One region of the Streptomyces sp. NPDC001851 genome, then DNA from elsewhere that is predicted to be linked to it. Evidence: riboswitches for the same ligand, from Rfam matches in the RefSeq annotation. Region 1 holds a riboswitch; the other holds the start of a gene.
The links. Region 1 has a riboswitch for S-adenosylmethionine ahead of thrC (threonine synthase). Riboswitches for the same ligand answer to the same signal wherever they lie in the genome.
Positions count from the first base shown of each region.

Region 2: linked by a shared signal. The riboswitch ahead of ABT171_RS17665 (aminotransferase class V-fold PLP-dependent enzyme) and the one ahead of thrC (threonine synthase) in region 1 are both predicted to bind S-adenosylmethionine.

Region 1 is NZ_JBEOYR010000002.1:266,623-271,782, forward strand. It holds gene ABT171_RS04225 (MoaD/ThiS family protein) at 1-275, opposite strand, end outside; gene thrC (threonine synthase) at 272-1,555, opposite strand; SAM riboswitch class I at 1,573-1,720, opposite strand; gene ABT171_RS04235 (glucosyl-3-phosphoglycerate synthase) at 1,851-2,795, shown strand; gene ABT171_RS04240 (alpha,alpha-trehalose-phosphate synthase (UDP-forming)) at 2,870-4,309, shown strand; gene otsB (trehalose-phosphatase) at 4,297-5,130, opposite strand.
Region 2 is NZ_JBEOYR010000011.1:9-5,168, forward strand. It holds gene ABT171_RS17665 (aminotransferase class V-fold PLP-dependent enzyme) at 142-1,503, opposite strand; SAM riboswitch class IV at 1,646-1,762, opposite strand; gene trpD (anthranilate phosphoribosyltransferase) at 1,838-2,902, opposite strand; gene qcrB (cytochrome bc1 complex cytochrome b subunit) at 3,021-4,658, opposite strand; gene qcrA (cytochrome bc1 complex Rieske iron-sulfur subunit) at 4,655-5,160, opposite strand, start outside.

The DNA.
Region 1 (5,160 bases):
CAGCCGCCGGCGACCGCCGGAATGATGGAGACACCGGCGCCGTCCGGCGTGGCGGTCTCCAGGCCCTGCTCGAAGCGGACGTCGTCGTCATTGACGTAGACGTTCACGAACCGGCGCAGCCTGCCCTGGTCGTCCAGGACGCGGGCGGCGATCCCGGTGTGGTTCTTCTCCAGGTCCTCGATGACCTCGGCGAGGGTCGCGCCGTCGGCACTGACCTCGGCCCGGCCGCCGGTGTAGGTGCGCAGGATGGTGGGGATGCGAACGGTCACGCTCATGCGAGGCCAGCCTCTCGGAAGGAGTCCAGGGTCGGGCGGATGGTGGCGGTGAGGCCCGTGCCGGCCACCGCGTCGAGGGTCTTCAGGCCGTCGCCGGTGTTGAGGACCACCGTGGTCTTCGCCGGGTCCAGGACGCCGTCCTTGAGCAGCTTGCGGGTGACACCGACGGTCACGCCGCCCGCCGTCTCCGCGAAGATGCCCTCGGTGCGGGCCAGCAGCTTGATCGCGTCGACGACCTCCTCGTCCGTGACGTCCTCGACGGCACCGCCGGTGCGCCGGGCGATGTCCAGGACGTAGGGGCCGTCGGCCGGGTTGCCGATGGCGAGGGACTTGGCGATGGTGTCCGGCTTCTGCGGCCGTACGACGTCGTGGCCGGCCTTGAACGCGGTCGACACCGGCGAGCAGCCCTCGGCCTGCGCACCGAAGATCTTGTACGGCTTGTCCTCGACCAGGCCGAGCTTGATCAGCTCCTGCAGACCCTTGTCGATCTTCGTGAGCTGGGAGCCGGAGGCGATCGGGACCACGATCTGGTCGGGCAGCCGCCAGCCGAGCTGCTCGCAGATCTCGTACGCGAGGGTCTTGGAGCCCTCCGCGTAGTACGGCCGCAGGTTGACGTTGACGAAGCCCCAGCCCTCGCCGGCCGGGTCGCCGATCAGCTCGGAGCAGAAGCGGTTCACGTCGTCGTAGTTGCCCTCGATGCCGACCAGCTCGCCGCCGTAGACCGCGGCCATGACGACCTTGCCCTGCTCCAGGCCGTGCGGGATGAACACGCAGGAGCGGAAGCCGGCGCGGGCCGCGGCGGCGCCGACGGCACCGGCCAGGTTGCCCGTGGAGGAGCAGGACAGGGTGGTGAAGCCGAAGGCGCGGGCGGCCTCCAGGGCCTGGGCGACCACGCGGTCCTTGAAGGAGTGCGTCGGGTTGCCGGAGTCGTCCTTGACGAACAGGCCGCCGGTGACGCCGAGTTCGGCGGCGAGGTTGTCGGCCTTGACGAGCTTGGTCCAGCCCGGGTTCAGGTTCGGCTTGTCGGCCACGTCGGCCGGGACGGGCAGCAGCGGTGCGTACCGCCAGATGTTCGCGGGGCCGGCCTCGATGCGGCGGCGCAGCTCTTCGGTGTCGTAGCCGGAGAAGTCGTAGGCGATCTCCAGCGGGCCGAAACACTCCTCGCAGGCGAACACCGGGCCGAGCGGGACGCGGTGTCCGCACTCGCGGCAGCTCAGGGCCGCGGCGGGGCCGAGGTCGACGGTGGAACTGCTGGTGGTGGCAACTGTCTGCACAGCCATGGAGGCGAGGCCCTTTCTCCTCATCTTCCTCACGACGCATCTCGCCGCGAGACGGATTTGGCACCTTCCCTAGCCGGGAGCCTCGCCACATCAATGCGACAAGAACCGACTGGAGGGTTGCCGGGGCTTCATCGGGCCGTGTCCCTCTGCCCCTCTGGATGAGCGGTATGCAGTTGTCAGCGCGCGGTCGATCCCCGACATGCGATGGTCACCGGCGTTGTTCAAGACTGTAACCGAAGGCCAGGACAGTTGAGATAGTCGTCCGAACCGCGAGACACGTGAGGAGCCGCTGACCGTGCTGGAAGAAGTCGAGCGCTGGCTGGCCACCCGCTCCTGGTCCGTGACCGATCGCCCGCTGCACAAGATCCTGGCGGCCAAGCAGCGCACGGGCCAGTCGGTCTCCGTCGTGCTGCCCGCGCTCAACGAGGAGGAGACGGTCGGCGACATCGTCGCGGTCATCCGTCACGACCTCGTGGAGCAGGTGCCGCTCGTCGACGAGATCGTCGTCGTCGACTCCGGCTCCACCGACCGCACCGCCGGGGTCGCGGCCGCCGCGGGCGCCCGGGTCGTTCACCGCGACGAGGTCCTGCCCCGCATCCCCGCCGTCCCCGGAAAGGGTGAAGTGCTCTGGCGCTCCCTCCTGGTGACCAGCGGGGACATCCTCTGTTTCATCGACGCCGACCTGCGGGAGTTCTCCTCCGACTTCGTCTCCGGAATCGTCGGCCCGCTGCTCACCGAGCCGGACGTGGACCTGGTCAAGGCGATGTACGACCGTCCGCTCGCCGGGACGTCCGGGCAGGGCGGCCGGGTCACCGAGCTGATGGCCCGCCCGCTGCTGAACATGCACTGGCCCCAGCTGGCCGGGTTCGTGCAGCCGCTCGGCGGGGAGTACGCGGCCCGCCGCTCGCTGCTGGAGCAGCTGCCGTTCCCCGTCGGCTACGGCGTGGAGCTGGGCATGCTGGTCGACGCCCTGCACCTGGTCGGACTCGACGCGCTGGCGCAGGTGGACGTGGGCGTGCGCAAGCACCGGCACCAGGACGGACAGGCGCTCGGCCGGATGGCGGCGGCGATCTACCGCACCGCCCAGCTCCGGCTGGCCCGCGGCCATCTGGTCAGGCCGTCGCTGACCCAGTTCGAGCGGGGCGAGGACGGCTTCGAGCCGCGCACCTACTCGGTGGACACCGAGGAGCGGCCGCCGATGGCGGAGATCGCGGAGTACGCCGAACGCAAGGTGGCGTGAACCCGTCGTATACGGCGGTGTGCCGGGCGTAGCCGTACGTTTGAGCGTTTCCGGGCCGGGCTAGGTTGAGGACCATGGCTGCCACGCAGGGTGCTGAGGTACTGGTCGCGTCCAATCGCGGCCCGGTTTCGTACACGGTGGACCCCGGCGAGGGGGCCGGCTCGCTGCGCGCCAGGCGGGGCGGCGGCGGGCTGGTCTCGGGGCTGTCGGCCATCGGCTCGGACGCGGACTCCGTGTGGGTGTGCGCCGCGCTCGGCGACGGCGACCGGGAGGCCGTACGGCGTGCGGAGGGCGGGCTGCTGCCGGCCGGGGACACCGGCGGGCAGCGCGTGCGGATGCTCGACATCGACGCGGCCGTGCACGCGGACGCCTACAACGGCATCGCCAACTCGGTGCTCTGGTTCGTCCACCACATGCTGTACCAGACCCCGCTGGAGCCGGTCTTCGACGCGGAGTTCCGGCGGCAGTGGGCGTCGTACGAGGCGTACAACCGGGCGTTCGCCGAGGCGCTGGCCCAGGAGGCGGCCGAGGGTGCGGCGGTGCTGGTGCAGGACTACCACCTGTGCCTGGTGCCCGGGATGCTCCGTGAACTCCGCCCCGACCTGCGGATCGGCCACTTCTCGCACACGCCGTGGGCGCCGCCGGAGTACTTCGCGCTGCTCCCGGACGACATCCGGGAGCAGTTGCTCGCGGGGATGCTCGGGGCGGACCGGGTGGCGTTCCTGACGCACCGCTGGGCGGACGCGTTCCGGGCCTGCGCGCAGGCGGTCCCGGCGTCCGGGGCCCTCGCGGACACGCGGATCGGGGTGCACGGGCTGGGCGCGGACGGGGACTTCCTGCGCGGGCGCGCGCACCAGCCGGACGTCGAGGAGCGGATGGCGGCGCTGCGGGCGGAGATCGGCGAGGGCCGCAGGACCGTCGTCCGGGTCGACCGCACCGAGCTGTCGAAGAACATCGTGCGGGGTCTGCTGGCGTACCGGCAGCTGCTGGAGGACCACCCCGAATGGCGTGAGCGGGTGGTGCACCTGGCGTTCGCGTATCCGTCGCGGCAGGACCTCGCCGTGTACCGGGACTACACCGCCGCGGTGCGGCGGGTGGCCGAGGAGATCAACGCGGCCTACGGCACACCGGGCTGGACCCCGGTCGTGCTGCACGTCAAGGACGACTTCGCGCGCTCCCTGGCCGCCTACCGGCTCGCCGACGTGGCCCTGGTCAACCCGATCCGGGACGGTATGAACCTGGTCGCCAAGGAGATCCCGGTCGTCTCCGACCGCGGCTGTGCGCTGGTGCTGTCCCGGGAGGCCGGCGCGTACGAGGAACTGCGCGCCGACGCGTTCGCGGTGAACCCCTACGACGTGCTGCAGACCGCGCGGGTCCTGCACGAGGCGCTGTCCCTGCCGGACGGGGAGCGGGCGGAGCGGTCGAAGCGGCTGGCCGCCGCCGCCACCGCGCTGCCGCCCGCCCAGTGGTTCCTCCAGCAGCTGCGGGCGCTCCAGGAGCCTCAGTCCAGCTGAGCCGCCAGGGTCCGCAGCAGGCGGACGACGCCGGCCGGGCCGTCCACGACCAGGTCCGCCCGCTCCGCCAGTTCCGTGACCTCCGTGCTGCCGCTGCAGACCAGGAGGCCGGGGATGCCGTCGGAGCGGAGTTCCTCGACGGCCGCGAAGGCGGGCAGGTCGCCGAGGTCGTCGCCGGCGTAGAGGACCGACTCGGCGCCGGTCCTGCGGACGTACGCGCCGAGCGCGACACCCTTGTCCATGCCCGGCGGGCGCAGTTCCAGGACCATCCGGCCGGGTTCGACGATCAGGCCGTGCCGGGTGGCGAGGTCGGTGAGGGGGCCGCGCAGGGCCTCGAACGCGGCCTGCGGATCGTCGGCGCGGCGGGTGTGCACCGCGACCGCCCGGCCCTTCTCCTCGATCCATGTGCCGTGCCAGGCTCCGTTGCGGTCCAGCACGCCCGGCAGTTCGGCGCGGGCCGCCGCGACCCCGGGGTGCGGGGCCGGGGCGGTGACGGTGCCGGTGACCGCGTCCCAGCGTTCGGCGCCGTAGTGGCCGAGGACGGTCAGGTGCGCCAGGCCGGGGACGCCGGCGAAGCCGCCGTAGCGGACCGCGACCCCGGCCGGGCGGCCGGTGATCACGGCGATGGCGGCCACCTTCGGGGCGAGCGCGGCGAGGGCCGGTACCGCCTCGGGGTGGGCGCGGGCCTGTTCGGGGTCGGCGACGATGGGGGCGAGGGTGCCGTCGAAGTCGAGACCGACGATGGCTGCGGCGGGCTTCGCCAGGAAGGCGGCCAGTCCGTCCCGGCCGGCCGGAGTGGCTGGGGTCGGCAGAGGGTCCATACAGCGACACTATCCAGCGAGGGTCGGCCT
Region 2 (5,160 bases), on a different contig from region 1:
TTCTCCCCCAGCCCGCGGCTCTGGGGGGGGGGGGTGGGCCGGCTTGGGGGGGGCTATTTCTTTGGGGGGGGGGCCGGGGGGCGGGGGGGGGGGGGGGGGCCCCCCCCCGCGCCCCCGGACTGGCTGCCCGTCGGGTCAGCCTTACACCGCCGGCACGCAGCGGCCGTCCTCCGTGCGGTACGTCCACTTCGCGCCCTCGGTCACCAGTTCCCGTACCGCCGTCACGAAACGCTCCACGTGTTCGTCGGGGGTGCCCGCGCCGAAGCTGACGCGGATGGCGTTGAGGGACTTTTCACCCGGGGCAGCCTCGGGGGCGCCGCATTCGCCCTGGGTCTGGGGGTCGCTGCCGAGGAGGGTGCGGACCAGGGGGTGGGCGCAGAAGAGGCCGTCGCGGACGCCGATGCCGTACTCGGCGGAGAGCGCCGCGGCGAAGTGGGAGCTGTTCCAGCCCTCGACGACGAAGGAGATGACGCCGACGCGCGGGGCGTCGTCGCCGAAGAGGGACAGCACCTTCACCTGCGGGACCTCGGCGAGGCCCGCGCGGACCCCGGCGATCAGGTGCTGCTCGCGGGCGACCAGGGTGTCCCAGCCGGCCTCGGTGAGCGCCTTGCACGCCGAGGCGATGGAGTAGGCGCCGATCACATTGGGCGACCCCGCTTCGTGCCGCGCGGCGCTCTCGTGCCACTCCACGTCCACACCGCCGTCCTGACGCCGGGTCACCTTGCGGCTGGCGCCGCCGCCCGCGAGGTACGGCTCGGCCGCGCGCAGCCAGTCGGCGCGGCCGGCCAGGACACCCGAGCCGAACGGGGCGTACAGCTTGTGGCCGGAGAAAGCGACCCAGTCGACGTCCAGGTCACGGACGGACACGGGGTGGTGGGGGGCCAGCTGGGCGGCGTCCAGGACGATCCGGGCGCCGTGCGCGTGCGCCGCCGCCGCCAGTTCGCGCACCGGCCACAGTTCGCCGGTGACGTTGGAGGCGCCGGTGACGCAGACCAGGGCCGGGCCGTACGGGTCGCGGTCGGCGAGGGCGCGCTCCAGGGTCTGGACGGCCTGCTGCGGGCTGCGCGGGGCGTTGAGGTAGGTGACCTTCGCGTCCTGCCAGGGCAGCAGGGAGGCATGGTGCTCGGTCTCGAAGACGAAGACCTGGCAGTCGGCGGGGAGGGCGCGGGCGAGGAGGTTCAGGGAGTCCGTGGTCGAACGGGTGAAGACCAGCTGGTCGTCGGGGCGGCAGTCCAGGAACTCGGCGACCGTCTTCCGGGCGTTCTCGAACAGGTCGGTGGACAGCTGGGACAGGTAGCCGGCGCCGCGGTGGACGCTGCCGTAGTACGGCGCGTAGGCCGCCACGTCGTCCCAGACGCGCTGCAGGGCGGGCGCGCTGGCCGCGTAGTCGAGGGCGGCGTAGGTGACCTCGCCGCCGGTGACGAGCGGGACGGTGACATCCCGGCCCAGAACCGGCAGAGGGGCACAAACGGACTGGTCGGCGGCAGCGGTGAAGACGGACATGGGTGACTCCCGTGAGGACATACGCCCCGAGGGCGCAGGAAGAAGAGAAGAAGGGTGTGCGGAGGCGGGGCTCTGCGGCCCTATCGCATTCGCTTGCTCACGGAAGGCTCCTCGACGACCAGGACCCCTGGCTCATACGAGGGGTCCGCGCTTGCCGTGGACCTCGCTGCCCACGGCCTGGTCCTCACCCGGGGCACCCCGCCACGGACGGAGGGTTGCCGGACAGTCGGCCGGGGCCTCATGACTGTCACTCATGACCTGGTACAGGAACGTACGTGAAACGATCGTCGTCCCGCAACCCGCGTCCGGATCGCGGGACGAGCGCCGGTGGACGCTACGCGTTGCTGGCCGCCACCCAGCGGTCCAGCGTCCGCTTCGCCGCACCGGAGTCGATCGACTCCGCCGCCCGGTCCATCCCGGCCCGCAGCTGCTCGGTCAGCGGCGCGTCCGCCGGCCGCAGCGCGACGAGCGCCGCCGCCGAGTTCAGCAGCACCGCGTCCCGTACGGGCCCGGTCTCGCCGTCGAGCAGACGGCGGGCGACCTCCGCGTTGTACGACGCGTCCGCGCCGCGCAGGGCCTCCACGGGGACGAGATCGAGGCCGACGTCCCGCGGGTCGAAGGACTCCTCGGCGACCTTGCCGTCCCGGACCACCCACACCCGCGAGGTGGCGGTGGTGGTCAGCTCGTCCAGGCCGTCGTCGCCGCGGAAGACCAGGGAGGAGTTGCCGCGCTCGGCGAGGACACCGGCCACGATGGGCGCCATCCGGAGATCCGCCACCCCGACGGCCTGGGACCGCACCTTCGCCGGGTTGGTCAGCGGGCCGAGCACGTTGAAGGTCGTGCGGATGCCCAACTGGCCGCGGGCCGCGGCCACATGGCGCAGCGCCGGGTGGAACTTCACCGCGAAGCAGAAGGTGATCCCGGCCTCTTCGGCGACCTGCGGGACCCGCTCCAGCGGCAGGTTCAGGTTGACGCCCAGCTTCTCCAGGACGTCCGAGGCACCCGATGCGGAGGACGCGGCCCGGTTGCCGTGCTTGACGACCTTCGCCCCGGTGCCGGCGACGACGATCGACGACATCGTGGAGATGTTCACCGTCTTGGCACCGTCACCGCCCGTGCCGACGATGTCCACGGTCTGCCCCGGCACCTCGATCACGTTGGCGTGCGCGTACATCGCGCGCACGAGCCCGCTGATCTCCTCCACCGTCTCGCCCTTGGCACGCAGCGCCACGGCGAATCCCGCGATCTGCGCGTCCGTCGCCTCCCCGCGCATGATCCGGTCCATGGCCCATGCCGTGGCGTCCGCACTCTGGTCGCGGCCCTCCAGCAGGGCGTTCAGTACCTCGGGCCAGGAACGGCCCGCCGCGGTGTCGCCTCCAGCGGGGGTCACAGCGCTCATAGCCGCTCCTGGTGTCGTAAGAACCGTTCCGATCCCACCCTATCCAGCCCCGGACAGGGCGAAGGGCCCCGTCCGCAACCCGGACGGGGCCCTTCAGCGTGGCGTGGCGACGCGGGGATCAGTGGTGGCCGTGGCCGCTCACGATCTCCTTGTACTCCTCGACGGTCGGCTTCGGGATCTGGTTGTCCTCGCCGTAGTAGGCGTGGGACAGCTTCGCCCGGAGCCTCTCCGAGGCCTTGACCTTGCGCTCGACACCGTTCTCGTCGACCGTCGGGCCGATCTCGGCCGGCTCGTACTGGTGGTGGGCCGTGAGGGTGTGCAGCTGCTCCTGGCTGAGCGGCTCGTGCACCTCGATGAACTCACCGTGCGGCAGGCGCTTGATGATGCCGGTCTCGCGGCCGTGCAGCACCTTGTCGCGGTCCCGGCGCTGCAGGCCGAGGCAGATCCGCTTGGTGGCGATGAACGCGACGACCGGTCCGACGAAGAAGCCGATCCGGACGAACCAGGTGACGGCGTTGATCGACAGGTGGAAGTGGGTGGCCCACAGGTCGTTGCCACCGCCGACCAGGCCGATCATGTAGACCGTCACCCAGGCGACACCGAACGCGGTGCGGGTCGGGGCGTTGCGCGGGCGGTCCAGGATGTGGTGCTCGCGCTTGTCGCCGGTGATCCAGGACTCGATGAACGGGTAGACCGCGATCGCCGCCAGGACGAGACCGAAGAGCACCAGCGGGATGAACACACCCAGGACGAGCGTGTGACCCCAGAGGTTGATCTCCCAGCCCGGCATGTAGCGGACCAGACCCTCGGCGAAGCCCATGTACCAGTCGGGCTGGGCGCCGGTGGACACCTGGTCCGGACGGTAGGGACCCATGGCCCAGATCGGGTTGATCTGGGCGACCGCCGCGATGGCCGCGATGACACCGAAGACCAGGAAGAAGAAGCCTCCCGCCTTGGCCATGTAGACCGGCAGCAGCGGCATGCCGACGACGTTCTTCTCGCTCTTTCCGGGACCCGCGAACTGCGTGTGCTTGTGGTAGAAGACCAGGATCAGGTGCGCCACCATCAGGCCGAGCATGATGCCCGGCAGCAGCAGGATGTGGATCGAGTAGAACCGGGCGACGAAGTCGTGGCCGGGGAACTCGCCGCCGAAGAGGAACATCGAGATGTACGTGCCGACGATCGGCATCGACAGGATCGCGCCCTCGGTGAAGCGCACACCGGTGCCGGAGAGCAGGTCGTCCGGGAGCGAGTAACCGGTGAAGCCGGTGAACATGCCGAGGACGAACAGCAGGAAGCCGAACAGCCAGTTGATCTCACGCGGCTTGCGGAACGCGCCGGTGAAGAACACGCGCATCATGTGCACGAACATGCCGGCGAGGAAGATCAGCGCGGCCCAGTGGTGGATCTGCCGGACGAGCAGACCACCGCGCACGTCGAAGGAGATGTGCAGGGTCGAGTTGAACGCCTCGGACATCAGCTGTCCCTGGAGCGGGACATAGCTGCCGTGGTACTCCACCTCGTTCATCGACGGGTGGAAGAACAGCGTCAGATAGACACCCGTCAGGATGATGATGATGAAGCTGTACATGCACACTTCGCCCAACATGAACGACCAGTGGTCGGGGAAGATCTTGCGCATGTTGGCCTTGGCCAGGGAGTAGATCCCGAGCCGGCCGTCGGCCCAGTCGGCGATCCGCTCGCCGGCCGGGGCCTTCCCGCGAGAGCGGGGTGCGTCGTTCGATGCAGTACTCATCCGCGCTCCCAGAATGCAGGACCGACGGGCTCCTCGAAGTCGCCGAGCGCCTGGAGGTAACCCTCACTGTCCACGCCGATACGCAGCTGCGGCAGGGCGTGGCCGGCGGGGCCGAAGATCACTCGGGCACCGTCGGAGAGGTCGAAGGTGGACTGGTGGCACGGGCACAGCACGTGGTGCGTCTGCTGCTCGTACAGCGAGATCGGGCAGCCGACGTGGGTGCAGATCTTGGAGAAGGCGACGATGCCTTCGTGCGACCAGTCGAGCTCGCGCTTGTCCTTGATGTTGCCCGGCTGCAGCCGGACGATCATCAGGGCCGCCTTGGCGATCTCGTTCTGGAAGTCCTCGTCGGTCTCCTCCAGGCCGTCGGGCTTGGCGAAGGTGAGGGAGCCGACGGCGACGTCCTCGGGGCGCAGCGGCTGGTTGGTGTTCATGTTGATCAGGCGCTTGCCCTTGGCCCACAGGGTGTGCCGGAGCATGGTGCCGGGCTTCGGGCCCAGGC